DNA from 4 places in the Lentibacillus songyuanensis genome. Region 2 is predicted to be linked to each of the others. Evidence: riboswitches for the same ligand, from Rfam matches in the RefSeq annotation. Region 2 holds a riboswitch; each other region holds the start of a gene.
The links. A riboswitch is a leader RNA that binds a small molecule or an ion and turns the genes downstream of it on or off. The one in region 2 is predicted to bind S-adenosylmethionine.

Region 1 (4,207 bases), on a different contig from region 2:
CCGGATAATATACCTTGGCCACGTTTGGATGATCCTTTAGCCTGGCAAAAATTTTCTCGGCGTTATCACAGTGCCGATCCAGACGAATTGGTAACGTCTTTAGTCCACGAATCAATAGCCAGGCATCAAATGGTGACATAATACCACCAATATCCTTCTGGGTGGTCATTTGTACCGAATCCAGGAATTCCTTCGTCCCTACAGCAAGTCCTGCAACCACATCCCCATGGCCACCAATATATTTGGTTGCGCTATGAACAACAACATCACAGCCCAGATCAAGCGGACGCTGTAAATATGGGGAAGAAAATGTACTATCCACAACCACCGGGATATTATATTCTTTTGCCACCTGGGCAACCATTTCCAAATCAATAAGCTTCATCGTCGGGTTAACCGGGGTTTCTACATAAATACATGCTGTCTCCGGCCTGATACGGGCTTGGAGTTCCTCGGGCGAATCCATTTCTGAAAAGTCATGGGTGATCGCATATTTTTCCTCCATCATCGACAACAGACCAAATGTACATCCATACAACCCGGATGAACAAACAATGTGATCATTTGCTTTGGTCAACGCAACCAGAACCGCCGATATGGCAGCCATACCGGAGGCAAATGCTAATCCGCGCTCGCCATTTTCAAGCGCAGCAATTCGTTCCTCCAGCACCTTCACCGTTGGATTCGCCAATCGTGAATAAATATAACCCGCTTCTTCGCCAGCAAAGCGTCGCTCCCCCTGCTCTGCTGTTTCAAATGTATAAGTGGATGTCTGAAATAATGGCGGCGTTAAACTGCCAAGCATTTCTTTTGCATCATATCCATCGTGAATGACGGATGTTTCGAAATGTTTATATCGCTCTGTCATGTCATTCTCCCTTTCCTTCATGCATTTCTCTTCCTACTTCTATGATATCGGAAAAGGCTTATCCTTGAAAGCGGTTTCCGGAGATTGTTCTCACTTTTTTGGTTGGCAAAGCGTTTACGAGTGTCCCTGCACAAGCAAGATAATTGCCTTTTTTTCAACCACCCTCTAAAATTGGCTTATTTCGAACCAATGGATTTTGGGGAATTTTCCAGGAAGGAGAAGCAATAAATGAAGCAAGCAGAGCAAAAAATGGGAATTATTTATATTACATTCGCCTACATATTTTGGGGGATTCTGCCAATCTACTGGAAACTGGTCGATAATGTCCAACCAGGCACTATATTGGCACATCGCATTATCTGGTCCTTCTTATTTATGATCGCTATTATTCTTGTACTAAAAAAGTGGTCTCCATTTATCGCAGAATGCAAAGCCATTTTTAAAAATAAAAAGAAATTAATCGGTATTTCGTCTGCTTCCTTTATCATTAGTCTCAATTGGCTTACCTATATTTGGGCCGTTAACACTGAACATGTGATCCAGGCAAGCCTTGGTTATTATATGAATCCGCTGGTCAGCATCTTATTAGGCATGATTATTTTAAAAGAACGATTGACCCGACAGCAGCTTGCATCGTTTCTCATTGCAGCGATTGGTGTCATCTATCTTGCGGTCAGTTATGGAGTGTTTCCTTGGATTTCTTTAGCGTTGGCTATCACATTCGGGTTGTATGGATTGTTAAAAAAGACGGTGGATATTGGAGCGATGTTTGGCCTGGCAATGGAGACCATGATCGTCACACCGCTGGCATTGATTTATGTTGCTGCCGTACCTGCGCACATATTTACTATCAATAACATGTCTACCAGCACACCACTTTTGTTAATTGGTGCCGGAGTTGCAACAGCCATTCCGCTTTTGCTATTTGCCAGCGGAGCCAAGCAAATTCCATTATCCATGGTCGGCTTCTTACAATACATTGCACCAACCATCATGCTTTTGCTCGGCGTGTTTCTTTATCATGAGACATTCACCCATGCCCATATGGTATCCTTTGCATTCATCTGGATCGCATTAATCATTTACATGACGTCCGTGCAACATAGACCAGCGAAAAAGCGAAAAAAGGCAACATCATGATTTGGAGCTCACTGAAAAAGCACCTTTTCATAATCGTTTGGAAGAAAACGGGCTGAAACGTGCGTCAGCAAGCCCGATACGTGCGAGATACAAAGGTTTTCAAAACGAATCTATTTAGCAGCCTCCATGATTTGGACGGTATTTTTTGAGTTCCGACAGTATTCTATCTAACTTGGACAGTATTTACGTTCATTTAAATTCATATTATTTTTATCAAAATAGTTGACGGATGATTGAATTTAGGTATATAATTCTTGTTACATTAATTTTTCTAAAATTTCATATCTCTTATCAAGAGTGGTGGAGGGATTAGGCCCTGTGAAGCCCGGCAACCATCAGGCTGATAACCAGCTTTGAAAGGTGCTACATCCTACAGGTCGACTTGATCTGGTAGATAAGAGGAGGAACGTTGACGTATACGCCCTCTTCTTAGGAAGGGGGCTTTTGTAATACTCCCTTCCAACATATTAACCAACCACAAAAGGAGGAATTTTTTATGTCAAACTTTCAATTTCACGATCCAGAAACAGTAATACTTCACGGGGGACAGGAACCGGATCCAACAACCGGGTCACGTGCTGTTCCGATCTATCAAACTACTTCCTATGTATTCCGCGACACTGAGCATGCACAAAATTTATTTTCTTTAGCCGAGCCCGGCTATCTGTACACACGGCTTGGCAACCCGACATGCGCCGTATTTGAGGAACGGGTAGCACAGCTTGAGGATGGATCTGCAGCCGTTGCGACATCATCTGGTATGGCTGCCATTACGTTAGCTATTTTGAACCTGGCCGGGGCCGGTGACGAAATTATTGCTGATAGCAACTTATACGGTGGAACATATAACTTATTTTCGACGACCTTGCCTCGCTATGGGATCCAAGTGAATTTTGTGGATGGGACAGACCTGGGGGCAATTCGTTCAGCTATCACCTCAAAAACGAAGGCGATTTTTGGTGAAACCATCACCAATCCTAGTCTAAACGTACTAGATATAGAAGGGATTGCAGGCATCGCCCATGAACACCATATCCCTTTAATTGTGGACAACACGTTTGCGACACCATATTCTGCCCAGCCAATTAAATGGGGAGCTGACATTGTCATCCACTCTGCAACCAAATGGATTGGCGGACACGGAAACTCGATTGGCGGCATTGTCGTTGATGGCGGCCGGTTTGATTGGAATCATGCAAACTTCCCCGGCTTTATCGAAGCTGATGAAAGCTACCACGGCATTCGTTATGCTGACCTCGGCCCTGCTGCATTTGCCACAAAACTGCGGGTTCAGCTATTAAGGGATATCGGCGCTTGCTTAAGCCCGCATAATGCGTTTTTACTATTACAAGGACTGGAAACTTTGCATTTGCGGGTGGAACGACATAATAAAAATGCAGAAAAAGTGGCTGCCTATTTACAAGCCAACCCTGCTGTGGAATGGGTGAATTATCCAGGTCTAGAGAACCATCCGGCACATTCCTTAGCAAAGAAATATTTACAAAAAGGTTTTGGCTCGATGATTACATTCGGTATTCAAGGCGGACGAGATGCCGGCAGAAAACTGATCAACAACATTTCTATCTGGTCCCATGTGGCAAACGTTGGTGATGCAAAATCATTGATTATCCATCCGGCATCGACTACCCATCAACAATTGAGTGCCGAGGACCTCAAAAAAAGCGGGGTAAGCGAGGAATTAGTTCGGCTCTCTATTGGTATTGAACAGGTCGATGATGTTCTAAGCGATTTAGATCAGGCGATCGCCAAAGCTACCAATACAAAGCCAAGTCGCCAAGCTACAAAGGCTGATGCAGTAAAATGGTTGCTTTCTTCCCCATTCATCCGGGAAAATGGTGCTTTAAGGCAAAAAACGATCGCTGTAGTTGGTGAGGGTCATAATGAACAGGAAACAAACCAATTAAAACAGCTTGGCTATCAGCTTATCCACGTAAATGATACAAACCAGCTGCAGGATACACAGGCTGCGATTGATACTGTTTGGCTCAAACAAGGACCTGTCCCTAACAGCACGATTGAGCAATTTATCAACAAGGAAGGCAAGATTCTCTGGATTGAACAACTGATTGGAACGGAGCCAACACTTGAACATGCTGAAGCTGCTGGTATCACGGTTGTCACCGGAGTAAAACTATATGAGAAATTTGTTCGCTTACGCGGAAATACGACTGAACAAGC
Region 2 (4,207 bases):
ACCGTATTAAAAGATGGATTAGGAATATTCCTAACTGTAAATGCCATTGCATTGCCAAATTTTTTTATTTCAACATCCATTGGATTTCCATCAATGTTCTTAACTGCCGTGAGTCTGGACACTAAAGCGTCTATTTCAGACTGTTCTATTCTCCGGGCAAAACTTTCCGTTAAAACACATGACATCGTTACACCTCATTATTGATTATTGGTACTTTAATTTCACGCACACCTATTCATTTCAATATGATCCGTTAACAAAAGTATGCAAATAGAATCCCTCTCAATAATACATCATTTTAAAATTTTTTAAAAATAAAGTATATTAAAGCATGCTACATTCATAATGGAATAAACAATATTAATGCAGAAGAAATCATTTCTATGAAGTTAAAAACACTTCTAAACTATCGTATGGCTTATGCAAGTGATGTTGATCCGAATAATAAAGAAGAACAAGTCATTATTATTTGGATCAACTTGTTCTTCCTTCATGAATGGGATTTTATTTCCCCCTCTTAATTCAACTTTTCACATGCTGTCTTCGGTACCAGTTCTTGAATGCAACGGATTTGTACTGACCTTCTCCTGTTTGTCGGGAATAAAAATAATGGTAGCAATAAAAAGACCAATCACAATCATAAACAAACAAATACCAAGCAATCCTAGATTATAAATGGGTTGAAATTCTATAGATAACCCTAACGTAATCAATAAACTTACACACAATGCATAGTAGCCTTTTTTTGCATTGGAAAATAGATAACTAACTTGATATGTTCCGGCTGTTTGTACTAGGGTAACCAGTACAATTGTCGCTATATTTGCAGACATACCAATCCACACGGGATGAATATTCAAGTAGAATTCGTCCGGTTTCCAACCACCAAGCTGATACCAGAGCGTACCGGAGACAAATCCCGCGATCATCGAAGCAATGACAGCTTCTTTTGTTGCCAATCGCCAAAATAACACGGCAACAACTGGAGCAAACGTGGCGGAATTTCGCATCGTCCACGCCAATACGTTCCACCAGGCAGATTGTTCGGTTCGCAACATTCCGAATGTAATCATTAAGCCGGTTAACACAAGTAACGATACCTTCGTATACGTGATCAATTGCTTAGGGGACGCGCTGGGATGTAGTGCACTGCCAACATCTTTTCCTAAACTTGTCGCACCAGAAAATTGACATGGTGCTCCCCAGCTTAATGCACAAGCCCATATCCCCAAGAAAAACAGGCCAACAAGCGGTGCGGGAAGAACTTCCATTAAATACTGAGGTAAAGCGACTAGCCCCAAGGTTTGTCCAGGGACAACAATCGCCGCTGATATTCCAAACAATGTTCCACATACAATGAATGGAAGCCCAAATATAACTGCGAGTTTTAAACCTTTTTGCCCCTCTTTAGGCGTACGGCAAGACAACGCCATTTGGAAAGCTGCCTGTGCCAGAATAACATTAACTAAGAATGTACCAAACCAAGCAACAATTACTTGAATGCCGACACCGTCGAATTGAAACATGTTCGGATTGGAAGAAGCGAATGAAGCTAGTCCATCTATACCTGGGTTAATGAAAAATGCAGTGATGCCGATGATAAACATTACGATAAACAAACCAAAATTGACTGTTTGAGTAAAGGCAATTGACCACATACCGCCTGCTTGTAAATATAAATATAAGAGAATCGCTGTAAATGCCACCGACATTGTTAAAGAAAAACCAGTGAATACATGCACGGCTGATGCAAATGCAATGGCAGTTGCAACCGACCACATTGGGAAAGTAAATGCAGTAATGGCACCGCCAATACCTAGTGCCTTCCTGCCAAAGCGATCACCGATTAAGCCAGTAACAGTCACCACGAGCTTTTCCCGAAATGGACCAATGATAACAAAGGCAATAATTAATATTTGTGTTGTTTCCGCAACCCCATACCAAATTGCCGATATCCCCGACAAGTATGACAATTCTACAATCGATATAAAGGTAGATCCGGAAAACAATCCAGTGATGCAAAATGCGACAATCCATTTGTTGAACGAGCGACCACCAATGAAATACCCTGTATCTTTATTCGCCCGTTTTCTAGATATATTGCCAATAAGTATTAACCCCAGTGTATAGATAATCGCAAACACGATTAGCCACCAACCATATGACGTCATAATAGTACCTCCAGTTTTTTGTTAGTTAATGCGAAACTATATAAGTAAAGTAATATGATCAATTTAATATGTTTTATGCCAATAAAAAACCTCCCCCCATTAATGAGAGAAGAATTTAAGGATACGTCCATTCTTCATCTCATCTTCAGAATACATCGTATTCTTCTGAAATTAGCACCGCGCCATATGCCGGTTGCTGAGACATCGCAGGGTCAGTCCCTCCGTCTCTCTGGATAAGATAAAAGCAATATAAAGTTGTTGTTATTATAAATGGCTAAATCATAATTGTCAATACAATCCGAAATATTTGCTTTTAAATATTCCAATCTGGTTAATCAGGAATAAATATTTCATGTTGTTCATGATTTTGATTTTGAAGGAAAAAAAGTATAGGACCATGACCATATAAAATCAACAATAAAAACTATCCCCCAAATCATCCCGATTGAATAAATTGTTTCGTTCGGATAAGGTGATTGTTCTGCAGTTCCTGCTTCGATCCATGAAAGATCACGAATATATTTGATCATTTCTTCCAGGCTACCCGTTCCATACATCCAAAACACGGATTGTACACCGACAAATACCACCAAATGTGCTATGGATGTCCAGCGGTATTTTTTTGCCAAATATTTCGGATTCTTATTTCTCTCCAAAATTTGGCGATCCTTTTCTGTCAACAGTTCTTTACCACGCCAGCCCCCAATTATCTTACGCATCCAGCGATCAAGCTTTTTGAAGTCAGCAATTCCAAATGTACATGCATAAATCACAAAAATGCTAATAATAATCTGGAAGGTGGAAATCTCTCCTGTTCTCTGATAGATCAAAACTGCGAGCAGTGCTTCGATAGCGATTAAGACAAGAAAAACAGCGATAAATAATGTGCTTGCCTTTTTCTTATCAAGAAAATACCGCACAACACCGAATAATAGAAGCGCCACCATGGATAACACTTCGATACTAATAAATATTTCCCATTGATACGTAAGAATGAACTCCATCAACCCACCGTTCCCCTTCCAATACAATAATAATCATAAGATTGCTGGTTGGCTTGTTTGCTAATTTTACCTCTTGATTTGTATATTTACTACTATCAATATAACGTATCAATCTTGAATAGTGAATAGAACTTGGAACTTTTTTCTGTTCTCTTGATAAAAGCATAGAAAAGAGGCTTTATGACGTGAAAAAGGAGCTCTCCTATCAAACGTTTAAATTTGACAGAAGTTCTCCTTTTCCTTGCATGCGTAACTATTATTCCAAGAAAACTGAACATGGAAATATAGCCTTTCGATTTGCTATAATTCAATTTATCAGCAGTTTGAACATTTTTATCAGCGATTTCTTCCAGTTTATCAGCGATTCACTATTTCAGTAAATCCTGATCTGTTCCCCTGTCCCGAATTAATCTTTTTCCTGTTTGATGGATGCTGTTGCACCTGGATGTTCCGGCCGTTTAAAGCCTTTGTCCAATCTTCCAGCATTTTCAATGTCTCCGGAAGCTTTATAGCCTGCAATTTCCATATTGGATGTTGTGCCATAGAAACCCATTCCACCAAGCTCTACATTCACATTTTCCTGTGTTGCTTCGGTTTGATTTTTTTCATCATTTTTATTTGCCATCATGCGCACTTCCTATACGGCTCATTGTCGTTTCTTCGTCTTTTTATTGTTGTACTTTTCCGTTGCGGTTAACGGTTCATTTGCAAATTCATGGTCAAAATCAGTTGATAAATTCTTCCTAACTGCCTGCTCATCACTCATGGCACCTGTGTTTTTATTTTTCTTCTCAGTCAATTTCTTTACACCTCCACCCATAGTTTTTTCAAAAACAAGGTGATTATCCATTTTGTTTATTTAACTGATCGATCGAGATGAACTTAAGGCACGATTTCAAAACGATGGGAAATTTGATTCAAGAAAGAATGCTGAGCTATCGAACGAATGATCTTTTCTTCGTTCGGCAGTTCACCCTCTTTCCGGATGACTATGTTAAGCTACTTCTCCGCGTTCAGTCTGGCGTGTTGCAA
Region 3 (4,207 bases), on a different contig from region 2:
GTTTCTTTCGGTGAAAAATTACCAGCAGCTGTATTCGTGACAAGTTCCGAGTTTGCAAAAGATAATCCGGAATTGGTGCAAAAAATGGTCGATGCCCATATAGAATCGATTGACTATATTAACGAACACACGGATGAATCCATTGATATAACTATTCAAAGTATTGATGATATTACTGGACAGAAAATGGAGCGTGATGTCATGGAAAATGCCTGGAAACGCACACATTTCGTCTATGATGTGGATGTAGATACGATTCAAAAATTTGGTAACTCTTCTTTTGATTTACAATTTCTTAAAGAAAAACCCGATTTTAGTACGTTTGTTGACAAGCGTTTTATTGAATAACCAAAAGCCAGTCTTTAATTTCATTCATAAAGGCTGGCTTTTTAGTATCGAATTTGGGTCTATCCCGTTGTCCTGTTATGATGGGGTCTTAAATAATATTGAAATTCCCATTATTAGGAATAACTCAACACGGGGTAAATTATCTTTGCGTATATACTCCATACGCATTAGGGCTACCGAACGAGGGAAAAAACCCCCTCGTTCGGTCACTCAACACAAACGGCCGGGCGCTCTTTACCCGGTCCTCGTCTAATAGTTTATAGTCGTGATTCTTTGGCCAATACGGATAATGCCTGTTTTAAATCCTGTTTTAAATCATGGGCCTGTTCAATACCAACGGAAAACCGCAATAACCGATCATCGACACCGCGCCTTACACGTTCCGCAACCGGAATGTCGGCATGGGTCTGGGTTGCCGGGTACGTAATAAAGCTCTCGACACCGCCAAGACTTTCGGCAAATGTGATCAATTGCAGCTGCTGCAGGAATGAATCAACCCATTCGCTTTGCTGGAGGCGGAATGATAGCATGCCGCCTTTTCCCGGGTAAAGAACATCCGCTATTTCCGGTTGTTCACGTAAAAACGCGGCAATTTCTTGGGCGTTTTGTTGGTGTTTTTCCATTCGCAGTGAAAGAGTTTTTAGGCCCCTGATTAATAACCAGGAATCGAATGGGGACAACACCCCACCTGAGGCATTATGAATCATCGCTAATTGTTCACAGAGTTTTGGCCCTTTTGCCGCCACTAACCCCGCCAGCACATCATTATGCCCGCCAATATATTTGGTTGCACTATGAATCACAATATCTGCACCCAATTCGAGTGGACGCTGCAAGTAAGGGGTGAGGAACGTGTTATCTACAATTACTAACAGCTGATGTTTACGCGCAAGCTCGGCAATCTGTTGGATATCCACTTCCTGCATTAATGGATTTGTCGGTGTTTCAAGTAAAATCGCTTTCGTATTGCCGGTGATCAGCTGCTCCGTTTGAGCTAAGTCGGAAAAATCACTGTAGGACGTCTGAATCTGATAGTTTTCTGCATAAAGATCGAGTAATCGGTATGTACCGCCATAGATATCTTCTGTAACGATGAGCTCGTCACCAGATCGAAAAAGGGAAAATATTAACTGAATGGCAGCCATACCGGAACTACAGGCATACGCTCCATCTCCGCCTTCTAAATCCGCGAATGCTGACTCTAACAGATAGCGGGTTGGATTTTTGGTGCGACTGTAATCGTAACCGGTGGACCGGCCGAGCCCTTCATGTTTATATGCGGTTGATAAAAAAATCGGTGGATTAACAGCACCTGTTGCTTTATCACTGTAGCTTCCCAGTTGTGCTAACTTTGTTTCGATGCTTCTCTCTGTCATGTGATCATCTCCTGATAAAATGAATTTATTCCATATTCTCAAATACGAAAATAGAGGTCTTTTCACGTTCATGCGGGAAAAATATAAAACAGCCTCCACTTAAAAAGAAGAGACTGTAATATAAACGGTTGATGCTCTTCTTATCTTTCAAGCATGGCGCTTCTGGAATTGGCACAATACCTGTTTGGCTATTACAGGCTGTTGCCGAGGCTTCAAAGGGCCAGTCCCTCCACCTCTCTGGATAAGAAAATAGTATTTAAATTTTAGAATATTAATCAATACTTTACAATTATCTAGCTGGAAAGTCAAGCAAAAATTATGTAACAAACATATGATGGAAAGGATCTGCTATCAGCAGTTTCGCTAGGAAAGTTTAGTCAGTAGCAAATGGTGATAACGTTTGTTTTCCTTCGTAATTCCGTCATTACTGCTGTGATTCGCTGGGATGCTGACAGACGATGTTTTGTGCTATGATAGAGTAAAGGGGAGGTACATAATGGAGTTTACATCAATCGATTTTGAAACTGCTAATGCAAAACGTTACAGTCCATGCGCGGTTGGTATTGTTGTGGCCAATGAACATGAGATTGTTGATGAATATTATACGCTGATCAACCCATTAATGGAATTTAGTTCGTTTAACATTGCTATACATGAAATCACCAGTCGGGACATTGAAAATCAGCCTACATTTGCTCAAATTTGGCCGACATTACGTGAATATCTTCATAATCATCTGGTTATTGCTCATAATGCTAGTTTTGATATGAGTGTTATTCGTAATACGCTGGATTATTTTCAGATTCCATATCCGGAGCTGGATTACTTGTGTACGGCAACTATTTCCCGGAAAGTATGGCCACAGCTGCGGAATCATAAATTAAATACAGTCGCAGCCGAGCATGGAATCACATTTGAACACCACCACGCCTTAGAAGATGCCCGGGTGGCGGCGAACATCTTTCAACATGCGGTGGACCAGCATGGTGGTGTACTGGATTCATTACTTACCCATTGTCAAATGGATAAAGGCCGGATTTATGAGCATGGGTACAAAGCTCCGCGTATGAAACAGGTCAAAAAAGCCCGAAAGCTTTATTTCTAGTGGCCGATAGGGAGAGATGGTATAGTTACTCTCACTTGATATTATTAATGGCTATTTATATTTCATTTTTAGTGCTTTATGTGCGTTTTTTAGGTCATTTTGCAATAACTTTTCCAAATCATATGCCGGATATTCTCCTTTTTCGAACATGTATGAAAATACATTGGCATGGGCTTCAATCGCTTTTTGCAAGTGCTGATTTAATGTTTCCCTTAGTTGAGGAGTAGCGACTTCTGTGATGGAAGCGGCATAATTTTTCACACACGATTTGGTTAAAACTAATAAGTCGCCAGCGTAAAAGCTGTTTCCAAGCTCGCGAAACCCCTCTTCCCCTTCTGTCTCTCTGGGCGCCAACGAATAAAATTGTGTAAGTTCCTTTAAATTGTTTTCCATATCTTTAATACATTGCACATACAAATTACGGAGCATGTTATCTTTGACGTCACCAACCGCATGCTTTAATTTCATTAATCCGATCGATTGAAATGCTACAAGTTCGTGTATTTCAAGTGTTTCATGCCAAGCGAGATGCTTTGGGCGGTTTTTTCTTGATGTTTCCATTGTGTCAGGTTCCTCCTTTAAACTAGTCAATTTCACTATATTCAACAACCCATGATTAGGTACTGTATAATGTGATTTTGGGCGATAAGATTGAAAAAATAGTGCTATATTCATAGGAAGTAAAGTGATAGTATAATAGTATGAAGGGTTAAGTGTTTGGACTTTTAATACAAAGGAGAGGTTACATATGGCATTATTTGATGAATTGCAGCACGAATTAGCCCCGGATCGTGTTACTAAAAATGAAACGATATTGGAGCAGCATAGCAGTGATGAATCCTATCATACCCCACATTTGCCGGAAGTAGTCGTTTTTCCGGAAACGGCCGATGAAGTGAGTACTATTATCAAATTGGCAAACAAGTACGGGCAAACGGTGGTTCCATTTGGGGTTGCTTCCAGTTTGGAGGGGAATGTGATCCCGTATGAATCCAGTATTGTTGTAGATTTTTCACTAATGAATAAGGTGTTGGAAGTACGGGAAAATGATTTTCTTGTGCGGGTACAGCCTGGGGTAACACGATCCCAGTTGGATAAAGAATTGAAAAAGTATGGGCTATTTTTCTCGGTTGATCCGGGAGCAGATGCCACACTTGGCGGGATGGCCGCAACAAATGCAAGCGGTACAACGGCAGTAAGGTATGGAATTATGCGTGATCAGGTAAGGGATATGGAGGTCGTTCTTGCTGATGGATCGATTATTCATACGGGTAACCTGGCAGCGAAGTCCTCTTCCGGTTATCATTTGAGCGGTATTTTTGTCGGATCGGAGGGGACGTTGGGCTGTTTTACCGAGTTAACATTACGCATCTATGGA
Region 4 (4,207 bases), on a different contig from region 2:
AAACAGCTTCAGTGATTCCGGCTCCCGGTAAATATTGTAGCCCCCGAACAATTCATCCGACCCCTCACCAGAAAGGACAACCGTCACATGTTTTCGTGCTTCTCTTGCAACGAAATACAACGGTACACAGGCCGGATCGGCTAATGGATCATCCATATGCCACATGATTTTCGGCAATTTTTCCACATATTCCTCTGGGGAAATAGTGTAGGAGATATTTTCCACGTTTAATTTTTCCGCTGTTTCTTTGGCTACATCTACTTCGGAGAAACCTTCTCGCTCAAAGCCAACCGAGAATGTTTTAATGTTCGGGTTAAATTCTCTGGCCATCGCCACAATTATGGTGGAATCAATCCCGCCAGATAAAAACGACCCAACAGGTACATCACTGCGCATATGTACCTTAACGGAATCATACATGACATCCTGGATGCGCGTGATCCAATTCTGTTTGTCCATCAAGACAGGGTTAAATGTTGCCTGCCAATATTGTGTAAACGCGATCGGCTGCCCCGGCTTTTTAACAAAATAATGGCCAGGTTCCATCTTTTTAATTCCGGTTGTCATCGTATATGGTTCCGGAACAAATTGAAAACTTAAATAATGCTGTAATGATTCACTGTCCACTTTTTGGGTTTCTTCCATTACCGTGATGCTTTTCTTCTCTGATGCAAAAATCGCACCCTCTTCGGTTTCTTTGTAGAATAATGGTTTAATCCCAAACGGGTCGCGTGCGCCATATAATGTTTCATTTTCTTTATCCCATACCAGGATGGAGAACATGCCACGCAAATACTGAAACGCTTGTTCCTTATGCTTGACAAATAAAGCGGCAATCACTTCGGTATCGGATTCGGTTGCGAATGTGTACCCTTCCTGCAACAAATCTTGCCGCAGTTCCACATAATTATAAATTTCTCCATTAAACACCAGCCAGATTTTTTCATCATCATAGCTTAATGGCTGCTGTCCACTGTCTATGTCAATGATACTTAACCGTCGAAACCCAAAAGAAACATATTCATCATGAAAATAACCTTCATCATCCGGTCCCCGATGGGTGATAAGATTGTTTTGCTGTTCAAAAACATGTACGACCGATTCATCCGGCATACTTGGTTTGTTACGAATCATTCCGATAAATCCACACATGGCTTTAGCCTCACTCTCTTGCTTTCGTCATAATACCTTTTAGAGTATATCATAAATGGTGGAGTATTTCGATATAGGAAAGAGAACAAAATCACGCCCTCTCTTTTAGAAAGATGGGACGTGATTTTAAAAATTATTTCCCCGCCAATGCCTTCAATTCCTCCACCTTATCCGTTTTCTCCCACGGGAATAAAATATCAGTCCGGCCAAAATGTCCATATGCGGCCGTATTTTTGAAGATTGGCCGTTGCAGGTCGAGCATGCGTACAATGCCTGCTGGACGTAGATCAAACAATTCACGAACAGCTGCAACGAGCTGCTCTTCACGAACCACCCCTGTATGGAAGGTATTAATCGCAATCGATACCGGTTCTGCAACACCGATAGCATAGGCAAGCTGAACCTCACATGTTTTTGCTAGGCCAGCTGCAACAATATTCTTTGCAACATAGCGTGCGGCATACGCTGCCGATCGATCCACTTTTGTAAAATCTTTACCGCTGAATGCACCCCCGCCATGGCGAGCATACCCGCCATACGTGTCAACAATAATCTTCCGTCCGGTCAGCCCGGCATCCCCTTGAGGTCCGCCAATGACAAATCGGCCAGTCGGATTAATAAAGTATTTCGTTGTTTCATCCAATAAATTTGCAGGAACCACCGGGCGGATTACATGTTCAATGATATCTTTTTCAATTTGATCGGACAAAATATCCTGGTGATGCTGCGTGGAAACGACAATCGTGTCCACCTTTACTGGATTATCGTCTGCATCATACTCTACCGTGACCTGGGTTTTCCCGTCTGGTCTTAGGTAATCAAGCGTGCCATCTTTACGGACATCAGCTAAGCGTTTTGCCATCTTATGGGCAAGTGCAATTGGCATTGGCATAAGTTCTTCGGTTTCGTCACAAGCAAATCCGAACATCAACCCTTGATCACCAGCACCAATTGCCGCAATTTCTTCATCCGACATTTTCCCTTGTCGTGCTTCCCATGCGGTGTCTACTCCCTCAGCAATATCGGGTGATTGTTCATCAATAGCAGTCAGTACCGCACAAGTTTCCGCGTCAAAACCGTATTTTGCCCGCGTATAGCCAATATCTTTAATCGTTTGTCTGACAATCGCCGGAATATCCACATAGGTACTAGTCGTAATCTCTCCGGAAACAAGTACCAATCCTGTCGTTACCGTGGTTTCACAGGCAACGCGTGCATTTGGATCGTTTGTTACAATTTCATCTAAAATCGCATCTGAAATCTGGTCACAAATTTTGTCCGGATGTCCTTCTGTCACCGATTCAGATGTAAATAAACGTCGATTTGCAGCCATAGGCCAAATCTCTCCCTTTACTAATGGTACGGAACTCATCATTATCAATTTTATGATACATGTTCAAATCCGTAAAAAGGATAAGTTGAACATCTCCTTAAAAACAAAAAAGCCTTTCCTGCATTATGAGGAAAGGTGTTGTGGCCTTTCGCTCTTATTGTTCAAGGAAATATCCTTGCATCAGATTAGCACCTTTTCACCTTCGTGATGGTTGCCGGGCTTCATCGGGCCTGTCCCTCCGCCTGCTCTGAATAAGAGAGTCCGTTCGCCATTTATCGTAACGAAAACGACATGGTATGTCAATGTTTTTACCCGGATGTCCTAGATATTATAAAGTGAAAAGTATATTCAGCAAGGAAATTGTAGCCCATTACCCGTAATAAATATCCCTTCATTAACAGACAATACCTATTATAAAATAAAAATGGAGGATCCACTTTAATGGAAACAGATAACAACATTAGATTAACAGCGGCTGAACTCTCAGAATTGTGGGGTTCATACCAAAATGATACCTTATCCATTTGTGTATTTCGTTATTTCTTATCACATGTTGAAGATACGCAAACTCGTCAATTAGTGCAGCACGCATTAGAATTATCACAATCCCATATTTCTAGACTTGTTCAACTATTTGAAAATGAGGGAAACGCAGTACCACAGGGCTTTACGGATGAAGATGTAAACGAAACTGCACCACGTCTTTTTTCAGATAGTTTTATGTTAATGCACATCCAACAAATGGGAATGATAGGCATGAATACGTACAGTGTTGCCGTATCGCTCTCTACTCGTCAAGATGTTCGAGCCTATTATTCCCAATGCCTTCAGGAAAGTGACGAATTGCATAAGATGGCAAATAAAATATTACTTTCAAAAGGCCTATATATTCGCCCCCCATATATTCCAACACAAGATAAGGTTACCTTTGTGGAGTCGAATGATTTTCTTCAAGGATGGTTTGGAAAGCGCAGACCCATACTTTCATTTGAAATTGCCAATCTATTCGCCAATATCCAGCGTAACGCTTTAGGTATTGCATTACTTATTGGCTTTAGCCAAGTCTCCAAGTCAAAAGAGATCACAAACTTTTTCATTCGTGGGAAGGAAATTGCCAGTAAACACGTTGAAATTTTCGGTTCTATTTTACGAGAGGATGATTTACCCATTCCTATGACATGGGACGCAGAAGTGACAAAGTCAACTGTACCACCTTTTTCAGACAAGTTAATGATGTTTATGACTGCTTCAATAATTGGAATTGGAATCGGGTATTACGGCACTAGCCTGGCATCCAGTTTACGAACAGATATTTCCACCCATTATGTGAGATTAACTGCAGAAATCGGAAAATATTCGCTTGATGGTGCAAAGCTATTAATTAAACATGGCTGGATGGAACAACCACCGATGCAAGTTGACCGCGATAAATTAGCAAAAAAGCAACAATAATGCATATGTGTAAATAGTTGAAGGACGGTGTTTTTTACCGTCTCCCCTCATTTTAACGTCTGAAAAAACCATCATATCTGTTTGCAATTACTTGATTGTATTCCACATTTGAGGGACAATCAATATGCTTGAAAAATTGAATGGTTCAGGAGTAGTACATAACATAACCACTTGAACTTATAAAAAGCTTAGAAATATACGCTGATTTCATGCTTAAATGTTTGGGATTATACCGTGTCACTGTAGGTATTTCCACCTTTTTCTTCTAGC

Region 1: another riboswitch for S-adenosylmethionine. It lies ahead of WMZ97_RS01975 (PLP-dependent aspartate aminotransferase family protein); the one in region 2 lies ahead of WMZ97_RS18895 (sodium:solute symporter family protein).
Region 3: another riboswitch for S-adenosylmethionine. It lies ahead of WMZ97_RS10995 (methionine biosynthesis PLP-dependent protein); the one in region 2 lies ahead of WMZ97_RS18895 (sodium:solute symporter family protein).
Region 4: another riboswitch for S-adenosylmethionine. It lies ahead of metK (methionine adenosyltransferase); the one in region 2 lies ahead of WMZ97_RS18895 (sodium:solute symporter family protein).

Annotation. Positions count from the first base shown of each region.
Region 1 is NZ_JBCLVH010000001.1:424,001-428,207, reverse strand. Features, by position in the region: gene megL (methionine gamma-lyase) at 1-889, opposite strand, end outside; gene rarD (EamA family transporter RarD) at 1,097-2,008, shown strand; SAM riboswitch class I at 2,294-2,409, shown strand; gene WMZ97_RS01975 (PLP-dependent aspartate aminotransferase family protein) at 2,505-4,207, shown strand, end outside.
Region 2 is NZ_JBCLVH010000026.1:53,529-57,735, reverse strand. Features, by position in the region: partial or broken gene WMZ97_RS18900 (GNAT family N-acetyltransferase) at 1-185, opposite strand, end outside; gene WMZ97_RS18895 (sodium:solute symporter family protein) at 531-2,171, opposite strand; SAM riboswitch class I at 2,308-2,411, opposite strand; gene WMZ97_RS18890 (hypothetical protein) at 2,531-3,175, opposite strand; gene WMZ97_RS18885 (hypothetical protein) at 3,582-3,803, opposite strand; gene sspO (small acid-soluble spore protein O) at 3,822-3,974, opposite strand.
Region 3 is NZ_JBCLVH010000009.1:91,949-96,155, reverse strand. Features, by position in the region: gene WMZ97_RS11000 (aliphatic sulfonate ABC transporter substrate-binding protein) at 1-348, shown strand, start outside; gene WMZ97_RS10995 (methionine biosynthesis PLP-dependent protein) at 606-1,724, opposite strand; SAM riboswitch class I at 1,862-1,972, opposite strand; gene WMZ97_RS10990 (3'-5' exonuclease) at 2,221-2,829, shown strand; gene WMZ97_RS10985 (spore coat protein) at 2,881-3,390, opposite strand; gene WMZ97_RS10980 (FAD-binding oxidoreductase) at 3,578-4,207, shown strand, end outside.
Region 4 is NZ_JBCLVH010000029.1:31,445-35,651, reverse strand. Features, by position in the region: gene asnB (asparagine synthase (glutamine-hydrolyzing)) at 1-1,152, opposite strand, end outside; gene metK (methionine adenosyltransferase) at 1,286-2,485, opposite strand; SAM riboswitch class I at 2,637-2,743, opposite strand; gene WMZ97_RS19540 (DUF3231 family protein) at 2,927-3,937, shown strand.